Linked DNA regions of Methylorubrum extorquens. The protein of the gene in region 1 interacts with the protein of each later gene in a pairwise test. Links are inferred from orthologs where the notes say so. Each region holds a gene or a part of one and is shown on either strand. Other genes may lie near its edges. The genes, in order: bioB and J2W78_RS06505.

Region 1 (8,217 bases):
CAATGATCAGCGGGTTGCGCAGGTCCGGCTTGTCGACGCCGTATTTCAGCATCGCGTCGGCATAGGTGATGCGCGGGAACTCCCCCGTCACGCGCTTGCCGCCGGCGAATTCCTCGAACACGCCGCGCAGCACCGGCTCCACCGCCTGGAACACGTCCTCCTGCGTAACGAAGCTCATCTCGATGTCGAGCTGGTAGAACTCGCCCGGCGAGCGGTCGGCGCGGGCATCCTCATCGCGGAAGCAGGGCGCGATCTGGAAGTAGCGGTCGAAGCCCGCGATCATCGTGAGCTGCTTGAACTGCTGCGGGGCCTGCGGCAGCGCGTAGAATTTTCCGGGGTGGACGCGGGACGGCACCAGATAGTCTCGGGCACCCTCGGGGCTTGAGGCCGTGAGGATCGGCGTCTGAAATTCGAAAAAACCGCCCTCGCGCATGCGGCGGCGCAAGGAGTCGACGATCGCGCCGCGCTTCATGATGTTGGCGTGCAGCTTCTCCCGGCGCAGATCGAGGAAGCGGTACTTGAGCCGGGTCTCTTCGGGATATTCCTGGTCGCCGAAGACGGGCAGCGGCAGCTCGCCCGCGGGCCCGAGCACTTCGAGATCGTCGATATAGACCTCGACGCTACCGGTCGGCAGCTCGGCGTTCTCGGTCCCACTGGGCCGTGTGCGCACGCGGCCGTCGATGCGGATCACCCACTCGGAGCGTGCGGTCTCGGCAGCCTTGAAGGCGGGCGAGTCGGAATCGATCACGCACTGCGTCAGGCCGTAATGGTCGCGCAGGTCGATGAAGAGCACGCCGCCATGGTCGCGGATACGGTGGCACCAGCCGGACAGTCGGACGCTCGCGCCGACATCGGACGGGCGGAGCGCCCCGCAGGTATGGGTACGGTAACGGTGCATGGCGGGCTCTTGAGAATGAGCCGGCACCATTCACGGGAGGCGTTTCAAGTCAAGGCGAGGGCCGGCTTACCGTGCCCCTTGCCGTGCCCCTACTCCGCGGCGGCCAGCGTCACCTCGGGCACCGGCACACCGATGTCGCGCAGCAGCTCGGCGTCGGCATCGGCCTCGTTGTTGGCCGTGGTCAGCAGGCGCTCGCCGTAGAAGATCGAGTTGGCGCCGGCCAGGAAGCACAGGATCTGCGCCTCGCGGGTCAGGCTCTTGCGCCCGGCGCTGAGGCGCACGCGGGCTTTCGGCATGACGATGCGGGCGGTGGCGCACATCCGCACGAGATCGAGCGGATCGATCGGCGGCCGGTCCTCCAGCGGCGTGCCCTCGACGGCAACGAGCGCGTTGATCGGCACGCTCTCCGGGTGCGGCGCGTGGTTGGCGAGGACCAGCAGCATCTCGGCCCGGTCGCGCACCCGCTCCCCCATCCCGACGATGCCGCCGCAGCAGACGCCGATGCCGGCCTCGCGCACATGCTCGAGCGTCTGGAGCCGGTCGTCGTAGGTGCGGGTCGAGATGATGTCGCCGTAGAATTCCGGGCCGGTATCGAGGTTGTGGTTGTAGGAGGTGAGGCCGGCCTCGGCGAGGCGCTGCGCCTGACTCTGGGTCAGCATGCCGAGCGTGACGCAGGCTTCCATGCCGAGGCCGCGCACGCCGCGCACCATCTCCAGCACCGCGTCGAAATCCGGCCCGTCCTTGGGCTTGCGCCACGCCGCGCCCATGCAGAAGCGGTGCGCGCCGTTGGCCTTGGCGGCGGCGGCCTCCTTCAGGACGGCCTCGACCGGCATCAGCCGCTCGCGGGGTAGGTTCGCGCCCTTGTGGTGGGCCGATTGCGGGCAATAGGCGCAATCCTCGGGGCAGCCGCCGGTCTTGATCGACAGAAGCGCCGCCCGCTGGATGTCGGCGGGGTCGTTATGCGCCCGATGCACGACGCCCGCCCGATGCACGAGATCGAGCAGCGGCATGTCGTGGATCGCCTGGATCTCGGCCAAGGTCCAATCATGCCGGATGGCGGCAGAGGCCGGGCTAGCGGCCGAGGAAGCGGTGAGGGAGACTACGGTGTCGCTCATGGGCCTCTTTGAGGGCGAAGGCGCGGGAAAAATCAAGCCTGACTACGCGAACGGCACCCCGGCCCGCCGCATCCCCTCGACGAACCGGTCCTTCCCGACTGAGGGCCGGTAGAGCCGCATAGCGCGACTGGCCCGGTAGGACGGTTCCAGCGCCATGAAGCGGGCGGCGGCGGTTTCGGCCTCCGCCTGCCGGCCGAGCCAGGCGAGGCTCGCGGCGCGGACGCGGTGGGTGCTGGTCCAGGTCGGGTCTTCCGCCATCGAGCGGTCGAGCCAAGCCAGCGCCTCCTCGTGCGCGCCGGCCATGCACAGAGCGAGGCCAAGGCCGGAATCGAAGCGGAAGGTGTTGGGGTCGAGCGGGCTCTGCCGCTTGGCCGCGCGAAAATGCGTTGCGGCCCAATCCGCCTCGCCGATGTAGCAGCGCACCCAGCCGCTGCGCTCGTAGGCGGCGGCGCTGTTGGGGTTGAGGGCGAGCGAGCGGTCGAGCAGGGCCAGCGCCGTCTCGTAATCCTGGGCCAGGAAGGCGAGGGTGTGCCCGGCCATCATCAGCACCGCCGGGTCGCCGTCGTCGCGCTCCAGGGCGAGGCGGGCGAGGCGCGCGCCCTCGGCGCAATCGGCCGCCGCATCCGTGCCCCAACCCTGCACCACGAGGTTGGTGTAGCACTGCGCCAGCAGCGCGTAGGGCAGGGGATGCTCCGGCACGAGACGGCGCACGGCCTCGATCGAGGCAATGCGCAGGCGCACGCTCTCGGCGCTCGGCATGGCGTGGTTCGAGTAGGCCGACAGGAACGGCCCGTAGACGCCGGCATCGAGCGGCGGCCCCACCCGCTCCGGCGATGCGTCCTGGGGCAGGTCCGGCGCGACCGTCGCCACCGTGGCGGCGACGATCCGGCTGCGCAGGGCGTGGAGGGCGCCTTCGTCCTCGTCGAGATCCTGAATCCAGAGCGGCGCATCGGCCGCCGTCCGGTGCAGCCGGGCCTGGACCCGCAGGCGCGTGCCCGCCCGCGCCAGCGAGCCGGTGAGGATGTGCGCGACGCCGAGCCGTCCGGCGGCCTCGTCCGGGCGCACGGCGCGGCCCTTGAAGGTGAAGGCGGAGTTGCGCGCGCTCACGAACAGGCCGGGGGTGCAGGCGAGCGCATCGGTAACGTGCTCGGACAGCCCCTCGGCCAGGGCCTGTGTGTCGAAATCGCCATCGGGATCGGCGAAGGGCAGCACGGCGACCGAGGGCCGGTCCGGCAGCGGCAAGGAACGTGTCACCGAGGGTGTCGCCATGGCGCGGGGCTTTTAGATCACGCCCCGCTGGCGCAGGATGGCCTCGAAGCCGGCCGCGTCCTCCAGGAAGCCGAAATGGCCGCCGGGCAGGGTGGCGACGTCGAGCCCGGTCAGGTCGCCGGCATGACGGGCGTAGAGGTCGCGCGAGAACACGTCGGCCTCGCCGAAGACGAGGGTGAGGCGGCTCGTATGGGCCGCCACGATCCCGCGCTGGTCGTCGTCGCCGAGGCTCGCCGAGACGCCGTGATAGACCGCCGGCACTAGGGCGAGGTCGAGATCCGGCAGGTCGGTCTCGCGCCCGCAATAGGCCGGCAGCAGGATCGTCATGACGGCGCGGCCGGCCTCGGCGTCGGTCCGCGCCATGAGCGGTGCGGCCCGGCCCATCGCCTCGGGCGAGAGCCGGGCGAACAGGGCGGCCATCGCTTCTTCGCGCCCGGCACGGGTCGGTGGGGCAGGGTGGAGCAACACGACGCGGGCGATGCGCCCGGCCGGCAGGCGATCGAGAAGGGCGAGGGCGAGCCACGCCCCCCAGGAATGCGCGACGAGGCTGACCGCGCCCTCCCCCGCGCGCCCTGAGACGAAGGCAAGGGCCGCGTCGCGCACGCTGTCCGCGGTGACGGGGCCGGGAGCACCGGATTCACCGCATCCGGGCTGCTCGAAGAAGGACCAATCCGCGGCAAAGCCCGTGCGGCGCAACGGATCCGCGGCGTAGGCGACCGGCAGGCCAGGGCCGCCGCCGAGGAAGACGACTGGACCGGGCCGGTTCTGCAGGGCGGCGGTCATCGTCGTCAGTTCGTCGGTTCGCCGGCGGCGACCTTGGCGGTCCAGTCGTCGAAGGCCACGACCCGCTGGCGCTGCTCGCCGAGGCCGTCGATGCGCAGCACCATCTCGTCGTCGCTCCGGAGGTAGCGCGGCGGCTTCATGCCGAGGCCGACCCCCGGCGGGGTGCCGGTGGTGATGACGTCGCCGGGCTCCAGCATCATGAAGTGCGAGACGTAGGCCACGATCTGAGCGACGTCGAAGATCATCGTCGCCGTCGAGCCCGTCTGCATCCGCTGCCCGTTGAGGTCGAGGCTCATCGCGAGGTTCTTCAGATCCGGGATCTCGTCGAGGGTGACGAGCCAGGGGCCGAGCGGGCCGAAGGTCGGGCAGCCTTTGCCCTTGGTCCAGGTGCCGCCGCGCTCCATCTGGAATTCGCGCTCGGACAGGTCGTTGCAGATGCACACGCCCGCCACGTAGCGCAGCGCCTCGTTGGCGTGGACATAAGAAGCGCGGGCGCCGATCACTACGGCCAGCTCCACCTCCCAGTCGGTCTTGGCCGAGGCTTTCGGCAGGATCACCGTGTCGTTTGGGCCGACGATGCAGGAGGGCGCCTTGTTGAACACGATGGGCTCGGCCGGGATCGCGGCCCCGGTCTCGGCGGCGTGGTCGGCGTAGTTCAGGCCGATCGCCACGAAGTTGCGGGTGCCGCCGACGCAAGGGCCGAGGCGGGTATCGGGCGGCAGCAGCGGCAGGCTGTCGGGGTCGATCCGCGCGAGCCGGTCGAGCGATTCCCGCGAGAGGCCCGGTCCGGCGAGATCGCGCAGGGTTCCCGACAGGTCGCGCAAGCCGCCCTTCGCGTCCACGAGGCCCGGCTTTTCGTCACCGCTCGCTCCGTGCCGGATCAACTTCATCGTCGGCGTCTCCGTCCTGATCGAGGCTCGCCCAAGGGGGCGAGAGCATGGCCGCGACCGATCCAGGGTGCAAGCGGCACCGGGCGACCGCATCCAACGCACGGGCACAGGGATGACCCCGGTTCCGTGACATAAATTCCTCAATTGATATATAATTCAGTTTTCGGTTTTCTCCCCCCTGGACCGAACGTGCACGATCCTCTTCCATCACGGATGGGACTTGGGTCGCTAAACTTGGGTCGATAAGAAGACACTTCGGAGAAAACGAATGACTGGGGGGACGATCCGCGCGCTCGGGCTCGCGGGGGCAGTCGCGGCCGCTTCGGTGGTGGGCGCGACAGGGGCGCAGGCCGGTGCCTTCGGGCTGCGCGAGCAGAGTGCACAGGGGTTGGGCGTCGTCTTTGCGGGCGCGGCCTCGGGCGGGGCAGGCGTCTCGTCGATCTTCTGGAACCCGGCGACGGTGACGATGCGGCCGGGTTTCGCCAGCGAGCAGAGCCTGACCTTCGTCAACCTCTCGGGTGAAATCACGCCGACGGTGGGCACCGCGCCGGGCCTGCTGCCCTTCGGCTCCTCCGGCGAGATCGGCCAGGGGGCGGTGTTGCCCTCGGGCGCGACCTCTTACCAGCTCACCGACCGGCTCTGGGTCGGCATCCAGACCGGCGCGCCCTACGGCCTCGTCACCAAGCCGCGCCAGGATTGGGCCGGCTCCCCCTATGCCCGCTCCTCGCGGATCTTCTCCCTGGCCTTCAACCCGGTGGTCGGCTTCAAGGTCAACGACTGGCTGTCCGTCGCCGCCGGCCCGAGCATCGAGTATTTCCGCCTGACCCTGCGCCAGGCGGTGCCGGTGCCCGGCGTCTTCCCGGGCCTCTACCCGTCGGGCTTCCTCAAGGGCGAGTCCTGGGGCGTGGGCTTCACCGCCGGTGTCCTCGTCACCCCCGCCGCTGGCACGGCGATCGGCGTCGGCTACCGCTCCTCGGTCCACCACGACATCGAGGGCTCGATCGGCTTCCCCGATCCGCGCCAGGCGATCGCCCTGGGGCAGGTGCGGGCCAACCTCAACACGCCCGAGAAGGTCAGCGTCGGCCTGACCCAGGCGATCAACCCGGTCACCCGGATCCAGCTCGGCTTCGAGTGGGACAACTGGTCGAGGCTCGGCGACGTCGGCATCGTCTCGCGGGCCCTCGGGGTGACGGTCAACCACCTGCCGCTCAACTTCAAGGACTCGTTCTTCTACTCGATCGGTGCCGAGTACGACTGGTCGCCGAACCTGACCCTTCGGGCCGGCTTCGGCTACGACAACGTGCCGATCGATTTCTCGAACCGCTCGGCACGCCTGCCCGACAGCGACCGCTACGTCGTCTCGATCGGCGGCAGCTATCGCTGGAGCGAGAAGGTGCTGCTGACGGCCAGCTACGCCCACGCCTTCTTCGACCGTGGGCTTCTGCAGGCCGGGCCGGGCCGCGACTACAATGTCGGCAACATCCCGCTCGCGGCCACTACCGACGTCAGCGCCGACGTCGTCTCGGTCGGGTTCCGCTACCACTGGGACACCCCCGCCGCCGTCGCCCCGGCCCCGCTGGTGCGCAAGTTCTGATCGGCTGATCGGACGCGACACGCCCCGCGCCAGTCCGGCGCGGGGCGTGTCGATTCTACGAGGCGAGCCGGACCGGCTCGGCGGTCATCGCATCACCTGCCAACTCGGCATCGAGTTGTCCGGCGAGCGCAAAGAAGCGCTGCCGCACCTGCGCCGCGTGCGGGTTCGCGCGCTCGATGGCATGAAACACGTCCGGGGCATCGTCCCGCACCATGCCGACCGCCTGCATCAGCAGATCGAAGCTGCGCGTCGTCATCCGCGTCGGCAGCGGCTCCATCGCCACCAGCACCTTGGCGATCAGGTGGGTCAGCCCCTGGACCGAGGCCATCGCCCGGTCATGCGCCTCCGGCGTCGTCAGGATCACGTCGAGCCCGAGCCCGCGCCGCAGGAAGGCCGCCGCCCTGAACGCGCCCCGTCCGCGGATCGGGCAGACCGCGATCTTCAGGCCCCGGATGCCGTCACCCGCGCTCTGCGGCCCGAACAGCGGATGGGTGGCGAGGATCTCGACATCGGCCGGCAATCCCGCCGCCAGGATCGCGGCGGGCCCCGTCTTCACCGAGCCGACATCGACCACCAGCGTGCCCGGCCGCAGATGCGGGGCCAGCGCCCGCACCGCCTCGCCAAGGCGCGCCACGGGCGTGGCGAGGATCACCACGGGGCAGGACGCCACATGCCGCAGGTCGGCGGCGACCGCCTCCGACCCCACCTGTGCCGCGACCGTCTCGGCCGGCAGGTAGGGATCGTGGATCGTCAGGCTGGCATGCGGCGCGAGATGGCGGGCGATCAGGCGGCCGAAGGCACCGAAGCCGACGAGGCCGACCGACGGGCGGGGAGCGGGAGGATGCAGGGCAGACACGGTGTGACCTCGGAAAGTGGGCGAGGCCGGCGGTCCGTTGCGGGATGTTTCCTGATCCTCAGCCGCCGACGACGCAGCGGCTGAAGACATGACGAGTCCGGTGCCGCTTAAGGGAGCGGCGCGCGATACGACTCGGAGAGGAAGAAGCCCGTCATGATGGCGCGGCTCTACGGCAGGCGCAGGTCCGCCGTCAAGCAGCGCATTTGGACGGTTGCGTTATGATGCCATAAAGAAAATATTCTGATGCGAACATGGAGGCAATTTCATCATATAATCTAGGTTATTATGTGAATTTTCGATACAAATACGATAAAATTGAGCGGAATGCTGGCAACATCACCTTAAGGAGCGAGGCCTAAGCCGGCCTTTGGTCGTTGGGCTCACCGTTCCTCATGTTCAAAATCGTCGCCTGTGTCGTCGGCCAGCACGATTTCGGCCTCGTCGCCGTTTCGGCTGGGATCTGTCTGCTCGGCTGCTTCTCCACCGTGACTCTGATGGCCGAGGCCGCAAGGGCCGAGCGCCGGTCGGTCGCCCCCTGGCTGATCGCGGCGGCTTCCGTGTTCGGCTGCAGTGTGTGGTCGTTGCACTTCGTGGCGATGCTGGCCTTTCAGCCGGGTGCGCAGGCGGCCTACGGCCTCCTTCCCACCGCGGCCTCGATCGGGATCGCGGTGGCCGGAGCGCTGATCGCCCTCATGATCTGGTGCCGGGCGGACCACGACCCGCTCAAGGTGGCGGCGGCCGGCCTCGTGCTGGCGGCGGCGATCTCGGGCATGCACTATGCCGGTGTGAGCGCGATGGCGGCCAGCAGCCTG
Region 2 (8,224 bases), 640 kb from region 1 along the record:
CGAGGAGCGGGATACGCTCGTCGTGGCGGCGGTGGTTCTCGGTCCACACCGCCTCGTAGGGACAGTTGTGGAAGTAGAAATGCGCGAAGTGCTTGAACTCGGAGCGCGCGGCCGAGAACAGCTCCTCGGCCAACTCGACATGCCAGTCCATCGATCCGCCGACATCGAGGAAGAGCAACACCTTCACTGCGTTGCGCCGCTCCGGGCGCAGCCGCACGTCGATGAAGCCCTTGCGGGCGCTCTCGCGGATGGTGCCGTCGAGGTCGAGTTCGTCGGCCGCCCCCGTGCGGGCGAAGCGGCGCAGGCGGCGGAGCGCCACCCGCATGGAGCGGGTGCCGAGTTCGCGTGAATCGTCGAGATCCTTGAACTCGCGCCGGTCCCAGACCTTGACCGCACGGAAGTTGCGGTTGCCGTCCTGGCCGATACGGATTCCCTCCGGATTGTAGCCGTAGGCGCCGAAGGGTGAGGTGCCTCCGGTTCCGATCCATTTCGACCCGCCCTGATGGCGCTCCTTCTGTTCGGCGAGGCGCTGTTTCAACGTCTCGAACAGCTTGTCCCAGCCCAGCGCCTTCAACTCGGCCTTCTCATCCTCGGAGAGATACTTCTCGGCGAGCTTGCGCAGCCATTCCTCGGGGATGGCGGCGGGTTCGACCGCCTCGCCCAGCGTTTCCAGCCCTTTGAAGACCGAGGCGAACACCCGGTCGAACCGGTCGAGGTTGGACTCGTCCTTCACCAGCACGGTGCGGGCGAGGAAGTAGAACTCCTCTACGCGCTTGTCCGCGAGGTCGCGCTCCATCGCCTGGAGCAGGGTGAGGTATTCGCGCAGGGACACCGGTACGCGGGCCTCGCGCAGGCCCGTAAAGAATTGGAGCAGCATGAGGCCTAAACGCCCGAGCCCGGCCTGCGGGTCAAGCCGATGCCGGACACCGGGGCCGGGCGATGCCGCGGCCCCTGGAACAGCCGGATCGGTCGCCGCTCCTGTGGACAGCGGCGCTTTCCGGTGGATATCACCCGGGATCGCCTTTGTGCGGAAGGAACAGCCGTCATCTCAACGGACGTAAGATGCATCGCACAATGCACGACGCGTTCGTGACTTGACGATGGGAAGGACCCCATGCCCGTGGTCTTGCGATCCCTGAGCGATTTCAAGAAATTCCTCCGCAAACCCGGAGCGACCCTGCAAATCGTCCAGAACACTTTCGTCGATCGTCAGGACGCCGAGTCCCGCGCCGCCTATCGCCGCAAGGGCCTCTACGAGCCACGGACTCTTCGGGCGATGTCGAAGAAGGCCGCCGTGTTCGACGTGAAGGGCCATGATAGCACCGTGTGGCTGTACTGGGATCGCGGCACCCGACACTGGCGCTTCTCGGGCGACACCGTCACGGTTCCGCTCAACGCCGCCCTCGGCCCGCCCGACGCGGTGGTCTATCGCTGCACTCTGCCTCAGCAGAGCGGGCAACGCCGCTCCGCCGCCAAGCGCGGAGACGATGAGGCGATGCTACCGGGGCTGTAACTGCAGGCTCCGACCCATAGAGTTCGGCCGTCACGGCGGGGCCGAACGGTCGCGGATCTGCCGTGATCATGAAAGCCGGCGGGCTCGACCTGCCGAGATCGCTGGTCAGCTCGGACTGACCTCTCACACTTTGTTGAACGGACGAATCAAGCGCCCCTCATCGTACCTTTGATCGAACCTCAGCTTGCGTGCACCACCTGGAGAGATCCCAACCTGCTGTCTGATCCGGACTGATCGTTCGCAATAGCAGCCAAATCGTGGTTTTTCCCGATTTTGCAGTCGTTTTCCGGGCAAATGGTGCAAAACGGACTTGAATCTTTTCTAGATCCTTTTAGCTCACAAGAACGAGGGGAAAATAGGATCATTTACAATGTCGGATAACAGTCAGGTCTCGCAACACGACCGTATCGAGCTCGCTGCCGATCTCGTCTCGGCTTATGTCTCCAACAACTCTCTGCCATCGCCCGAACTCGCGGGTTTGATTGTTCAGGTTCATGCCGCCCTCGTCGCCCTGTCGGCCCCGCAGGCGCCCAAGGAAGAAGAAGTCGAGCGGGCGACACCGGCACAGATCAAGAAGTCGATCACGCCGGATGCCCTGATCTCCTTCATCGACGGCAAGCCCTACAAGACGCTCAAGCGGCACCTGACCACGCACGGTCTCGACATCGAGGGCTACCGCCGCCGCTACGGCCTGCCGGCCGATTATCCGACGGTCTCCTCCAACTATTCGGCCGCGCGCTCTGCCCTCGCCAAGGATCTCGGCCTCGGCCAGCAGCGCCGCAAATCCTCGGCGAAGACCGCGGAGCCGGTCGATGAGGTGGTGGCGGAAGCAGCTCCCGAGCCGCGCCGCAAGACCGCCGCGGAAGGCCGCAAGACCGGCGGGCGCCGCAAGGCCGCCTGAGGATCGATGCCGCGCCGGCGGAGTCATCGGACTCCGCCGGCCGGCCTCTGGTGCGTTGACGTTGGTCCGCGCAGCGACGGTCCCGGCCGATCGAAAGGCCGCCCGGCCTGCCTACGGCTCTCGATGGATCACATGGAAGGCTCGCAGCGGCAGCGTCTCGCTGTTGACACGCTCGGCTTCCCCGTGGCCTGCCGTCTTCTGCTCGCCGCAGACCTCACGCGTAAGACGCGGCGCGCCGATTGCGGAACACGCTTTTTCGCAAAACGGGGCACCGACACGACAGGACCGCGCGGCACCCGCATTCTGCTAAGCGGGCGGGGGAGGGACGTCGAATTTCCGCGCCGGAGCACCCGGTACGGATGCCGAATTCGAAACCTCCCAAGGTCGCTCAGATCGTCGCGTACGATCCGACGCAACCGGCCCGGCCATGCCGGCTCCCGGACCTCCGCGTCATACGATTTTCGATTGATGGCTTCTGGTTTCGCCCCACGGCATCCATCCCGCGGTGATCCAATCGGATGCCAATCAGGCGGATCTCCAGAACGTCCTTCAGGGCATCGTCACGCGCGATGGACGATGGCTTTCGACAACCGATGCGGCAAGACTTGAGACACCCCGCTGTCCTGGGTTTGGCTTCCGGACAGCATCAGGACTCGATCAGCCGGCGAAGACCACGGATCGGCTTTCACTCGGACGGACATCAGGGTGACGCAACAACGGCACCGGCGCCCGTCGAGCAAATAATCAGGCGTCGGGCATCGCCGACTGGATGAGACGGTCGGAGGAGAGGTCCTCCTCGTCATACCCGAGGAGTTCGGCGAGGCGGCCGCGGGCGCGGCTGACGCGGCTCTTCACCGTGCCGACCTTGCAGCCCATGATGGTCGCCGCCTCCTCGTAGGAGACACCCTCGGCACCCACCAGCACGAGGGCCTCGCGCTGGTCCGGCGGCAGCTTGGCGAGCGCCGTCTGCAGATCCTCGACGTCGAGCCGGTCGCCCTGATGCGGCGCGGTGGCGAGGCGTGCGGCGTAGGAGCCGTCCTGATCCTCGACCTCGCGCACGCGCTTGCGGTGATCCGAGTAGAAGATGTTGCGCAGGATCGTGAAGAGCCATGCGTTGAGGTTCGTGCCCGGCTGGAAGCGGGCGCGGTGCTGCCAGCCCTTGAGCAGGGTGTCCTGCACGAGGTCGTCGGAGCGCGCCGGGTTCGAGGTCAGCGACAGGGCGAAGGCGCGCAGGGACGGCACTGCGGAGAGCAGGCCGTTGCGGAATTCGGGATCGATCCGCTCGCCCTGGGCCTTGAGGGCCGCTTCGAGCTTGCCGATCAGCTCGGAGAAGCGTGACGGCGTGTCCTCGCCGGCGCCGAGCGTGTCGTACACGCTGCGCAGATGATCGCCGAGATGGCTGCGGATCGAGTCGGAAAGTTTGGGACGGCCGTCTGTCATCGCGGGACGATCCAGGGTCGCTTCGGTATCGTTACGCATCGGGCACTTCGCGATCGGGACTTTTCGGCAAAGACGGTGCAGTGCAGCACGCGGGGCAGGCCCCGGCACGGCCCTTAACATAGCTGTAGCGCATCGCTCCGATCCAGCACACCCGCGCCACGCGAAATACTGCCACGCTTGCACACGGGACGGTAGGCTGTCGCCCCAAAGAGTGAGATGATTCGCCGATCCTGCCGCGTGAATGCGGCAAATCGGCAGGTCCATCCGCTTTTTCCGATCGACCGCCCTCAGGCCGCGCCGTGGATATCCGGCATCGGACGCTGCCGCGTCGCGCCCTTCAGCACCCGCACCACCCCGTCGGTGAGAACGAGGGTGTCGCCGCGCTCCAGTTCAGTCCAGGTCTCGTCGCGGGTCAGCGCCCGCGTGGCGATCATGGTGACGATATCTGTCTCGGTGGTCTCCTGAGCGAAATCGACCCGCCAATCCTCGTCGATCAGCGTCGCCGTGCCGAACGGCGCCCGGCGGGTGAGGTAGCAGAGCCGCTTGCCGCAATGGGCATAGAGCACGCGACTGTCGGTGAGCAGCATGTTGAAAACACCGCGCTCCGAAAGGATGCGGGCGTAACCCGCAATGGCCGCCTCCAGGGTCGCGGCGCGGGGCGGCTTGGGGAAGCGCTCCTGGAGTTGCGACAGCATCCAGCAGAAAGCGTGTTCGCTGTCGGTGGTGCCGATCGGCTCGAACCGGCCGAGCGGCAGCCGCTTCACGCCCTTGAGCTGGCCGTTATGGGCGAAGGTCCAGCGCCGGCCCCACAGCTCGCGGGAGAAGGGATGGGTGTTCTCGAGGCTGACGCGCCCGCGATTGGCCTTGCGGACATGGGCCACGACGATGCGGCTCTTGATCGGATAGCGGCGCAGGAGCTTGGCGAGTTCGGAGCGTGCACTGGGCTCGGGGTCGTGGAAGGAGCGGCAACCGCGCCCCTCGTAGAAGGTGATACCCCAGCCGTCGGCATGCGGGCCGGTCTCGCCGCCGCGCCGGGCCAGGGCGGCGAAGGAGAAGCGGATATCGGTCGGCACATTCGCGCTCATTCCGAGCAGTTCGCACATGGTAGCCGGGGTCTTCTGCGTCGCGCGCGGTGGGATCGAAGAGGGGCGGGGAGGGGAAACTAGAGCGCATACCGGCGAAGTGGAAACCGGTTCGTCGGAAGAATGCGCATCAAAACAAGGATCGAGCGACGCCGGCCCGGTGCGATCAGCTTGGATACGGCTCTAGGAAGCTTCGGGGGGCGGAACAACCGATTTGGGGCGCATGTCCCCCGCCGCCGCGCCCGGTCTCCCCCGCGCGCCCTCGCGGCCCGGCCAGACAGGAGTGACGGCGAGCCCCGGAATCAGGCGCCGGACCGCAGGCGCCAGTCCCAGGGCGAGCCCGATCATCCCGGCGAGCGCCAACAGGTCGGTGAGGCCGACGCGAAAGTAGCCGCGGAAGGCGGGCGTGACGAACCAGAACAGCTCGGCGAGATGGACCGCGACCGCGAGCGCCGCCACCAGCCGCGTGCGGTTCTCGCCGGGACGCAGGGTCAGGATGGCGGCAAGACCCACCACGATGGCGGCGGATAGTGCCAGGGCGCGGCCGGAAAAGCCTGCGCGCAGCCGATACCACGCGGCGGCCCCCGGATCGGCGGCGGCGCCGAGCATCAGGAACTGCACGACATGCAGGCCGGCCCAAACGAGGAGCAGCACAGCGAGCGGCGTGAGCCGATCGTGGCGGCGCCGGGCGGGGCCGGCGTCGGGCGGCGCAACGAGGATTGCGGCGGCGAGCGCCAGACTCGACCACGCCGCCAGCACCAGCAATCCGAAGGCGCTGGCATGGAAGCGGGGGCCGGGATCGGTTCCGACCGACATGACGAGGTCGCCGGCCGCCAGCGTGCCGACCACGGTGTGGAGGCCGAGGCCGAGCACGGCGCGCCCGTCGTCGATCCGCCCGGCCTTGGCCCAGGGCTCGCCGCCGCGGCGGGCGAAGAGCAGGGCGAGCCCGGTCCAGAGCGCGAAATAGAGGGCGAGGCGGGCGGCGAGCAGCGGCGGCGCGGCTCCGAGGAGGGCGAGCGGACCATCCGGCCCGGCGCTTTCCGGCGCCGGGTAGAGCAGGAACGCGGCCACCGGGATCGGCAGCGCGAGGATCGCGGCCACCGGCATCAGAACCAGCAGACCGCGCAGGGTCTCGAGCAACGCGGTCTCGGGCTGCGGGCGCCACGCATCGGCCCGCTCGATCATGATGACGACGGGCAGCGCGCCCGCCGGCAGGGCGAGAAGGCAGGTCCAGGCGGCGAGATAGGCGGGCGCGAGCCGGGGCAGCCCGGCATGGTGGAGCGCCAGCAGCAGGCAGGCCATTCCCACGGCGAAGGCCGCCGCCGGGCGGCGGGCCGGATCGCGGAAATACGCACCCGCGGATTTCGCCCCCGTCGCCTTGCGGGCGGCACCGCCCTTCTCCTCCGCGCTCACCGCTGCGGCTCCCCGGCGGCGGGGCCGTAGAGGGCGAGGGGGCGTCCCGCATCCGCCGGCAGGGCGTTCAGGCGCCGGGCGAGGGCCGCCGGAATGAACGGCGTGCCGGAGGGCTCGATCGTCAGGACGAAATGTCCGGCCAGAGCGGAGGGGAGGACGCGGCCGGTCCGCCCTGTTCTCAGAGCGGAGACGAGCGCCACGCCGAGGCCGAGCACTCCACCCGCCGCCGCGGCGGAGAGGGCCGGCACCGCTGCCATCGCCCAGGATAACGGCCAGGAGGCCGGCCAGGGAGGGGGCCAGACATCGGGCCACGAAAGCGGCCGGGCGAGGAGCGCCGCCACGCTCGCCGGCCCGTCCGGCATTTCCCCGGCAAGGCCGGCGATGCGGATGGCGACGAAGGCCGCAAATCCGAGAAAGGCACCGAACAGCGCGAGGCGGTTCAGGCTTCGCTCCTCTCGGTGCAGGGCGCCGGCAACCTCCGGCATCGGCACCGGAGCGAAGGCCTCGAGGCGGGGCGCGCGGGCCCCCGAGACCCCCCGCGCCGCCTCGGCGAGCCCGGCCTCCGAGGCGAAGATCGCGATGAGGCCGGGGGGCTGGCCAAACGATTGAGCGAGAGGCTGGCCGGGGAGCTGGCCCGGCCGGATGTTCGGCGCGATCTCCGGCGCCCGCGGCGCGGCGTGCGCGTTCTCGGCGAGGGCGAGCTGGCGCGTCTCGGCGATTCCGACCGGCGGCACGAGGCGGAGAAGAAGCAGCAGGCCGAGGACGAACAGCCCGGCGGACCCCAGCATGGCGACCTCCGCGGTCAGGAGATCCGCGAGGCTTGCCCCCGCCGCCCCGATCCGCGTGGCAAGCACGTGATCCGCTCCGAGACCGATGGCGACGAGGGCGCCGATCAGACCGAGGGCGAGGGCGCTGCGGCGGATCGCGGGGATCCAGAACAATTGCGTGGGGAGAAGCCCGGCGAGCATGAGTGTCCAGAAAGCGGGCGCCTCGTCGCCGAAGAGCCTGCGCGTCAGGCGCGCCCGCTCGGCAGCGTCGCCGTAGAGCAGGGCGGTGACGATCTCGGTGACGTGGCAATAGAGGGCGGCAAGGCCGAAGGCGAGCAGCAGCCGCCCGAGGATATCGAGATGCCGGCCGGTGATGAGGCCGTCGAGCCCGCGGCTTCGGCGCAGGGTCGTGGCGAGCGCCGCGGTCAGCCCGGCACCCGAGAGCACCGCCTCGACCAGAAGGGCGACGGGGAGCAAGGTGTCGTGCCGGTCGGTGCGCAGGGCGGCGGCGAGCGCAAGATCGATCAGCACCGCCACCGCCGCGAGAATGCCGAGCAGGCCGAAGCCGCGGCAGGCCCGCTCCCAGGCGAGCCATTGCAGCGCCGAACCGCACCAGCCGGCGGACAACGTCCGGTAGAGGCGGGCGCGTCGGGAACCCGGCCCCGCGACGTCGCGTAACACCGCTACATCCGGAAGGAGCGCTGCCGCCCAGAGGCCGAGGCTGGCCAGGAGCAAGGCCCCGAGGCTCACCGGATGGACCGGCGCCGGGTGGAGCGCGGCGAGACCTGAGCAGAGCAGGGCAGCGGTCTGCGTCAGGCGCCCGATCCCGCAGCGCCACGCGACGCCCGCGAGGAGCAGCAGCCCCGAGATCAGCAGGCAGCCCGCAGCGAGCCCGATCCACCACGCGGCGCCGGCCGGACCGAATTCGACGGGCACGGCCGAGCGCAGACCGGCCCAGACGAGGATCGGGACGAGGGTTGCGGCGACGCCGAGCCGCCAAAAGCCACCGGCGGGCGCGAGCACGCTCCCCGCGAGCGCGGCGGCGATCGAAGCGACCGTCTCCCCGGCCCCGATCACCGGCGCGCCGTAGAGGGGAGCGGGCTCGGCC

What was found.
Region 2: the proteins of bioB (region 1) and J2W78_RS06505 interact in binary tests that used the Escherichia coli proteins (3 or more experiments, as listed by UniProt). The link is inferred for Methylorubrum extorquens from one-to-one orthologs.

What each region holds. Positions count from the first base shown.
Region 1 is NZ_JALJXF010000001.1:1,961,299-1,969,515, reverse strand. Bases 1-2,761 are described here. They hold bioB (biotin synthase BioB), read right to left. Parts: upstream 2,014-2,761; coding sequence 988-2,013; downstream 1-987. Other genes in these bases: J2W78_RS09245 (tetratricopeptide repeat protein), read right to left, coding at 2,056-2,761; aspS (aspartate--tRNA ligase), read right to left, coding at 1-898. Also shown: more of J2W78_RS09245, read right to left, coding at 2,762-3,267; J2W78_RS09240 (alpha/beta fold hydrolase), read right to left, coding at 3,295-4,065; J2W78_RS09235 (fumarylacetoacetate hydrolase family protein), read right to left, coding at 4,071-4,955; J2W78_RS09230 (OmpP1/FadL family transporter), read left to right, coding at 5,224-6,549; J2W78_RS09225 (prephenate dehydrogenase/arogenate dehydrogenase family protein), read right to left, coding at 6,605-7,405; J2W78_RS09220 (bifunctional diguanylate cyclase/phosphodiesterase), read left to right, coding at 7,798-8,217. UniProt on the Escherichia coli protein: Catalyzes the conversion of dethiobiotin (DTB) to biotin by the insertion of a sulfur atom into dethiobiotin via a radical-based mechanism.
Region 2 is NZ_JALJXF010000001.1:1,328,672-1,336,895, forward strand. What follows is about bases 3,050-5,817. They hold J2W78_RS06505 (class II glutamine amidotransferase), read right to left. Parts: upstream 4,958-5,817; coding sequence 4,142-4,957; downstream 3,050-4,141. Other genes in these bases: J2W78_RS06500 (sigma-70 family RNA polymerase sigma factor), read right to left, coding at 3,159-3,893; J2W78_RS06510 (hypothetical protein), read right to left, coding at 5,120-5,817. Outside these bases: J2W78_RS06485 (vWA domain-containing protein), read right to left, coding at 1-877; J2W78_RS06490 (hypothetical protein), read left to right, coding at 1,115-1,513; J2W78_RS06495 (MucR family transcriptional regulator), read left to right, coding at 1,884-2,414; more of J2W78_RS06510, read right to left, coding at 5,818-6,349; J2W78_RS06515 (quinol:electron acceptor oxidoreductase subunit ActD), read right to left, coding at 6,346-8,224.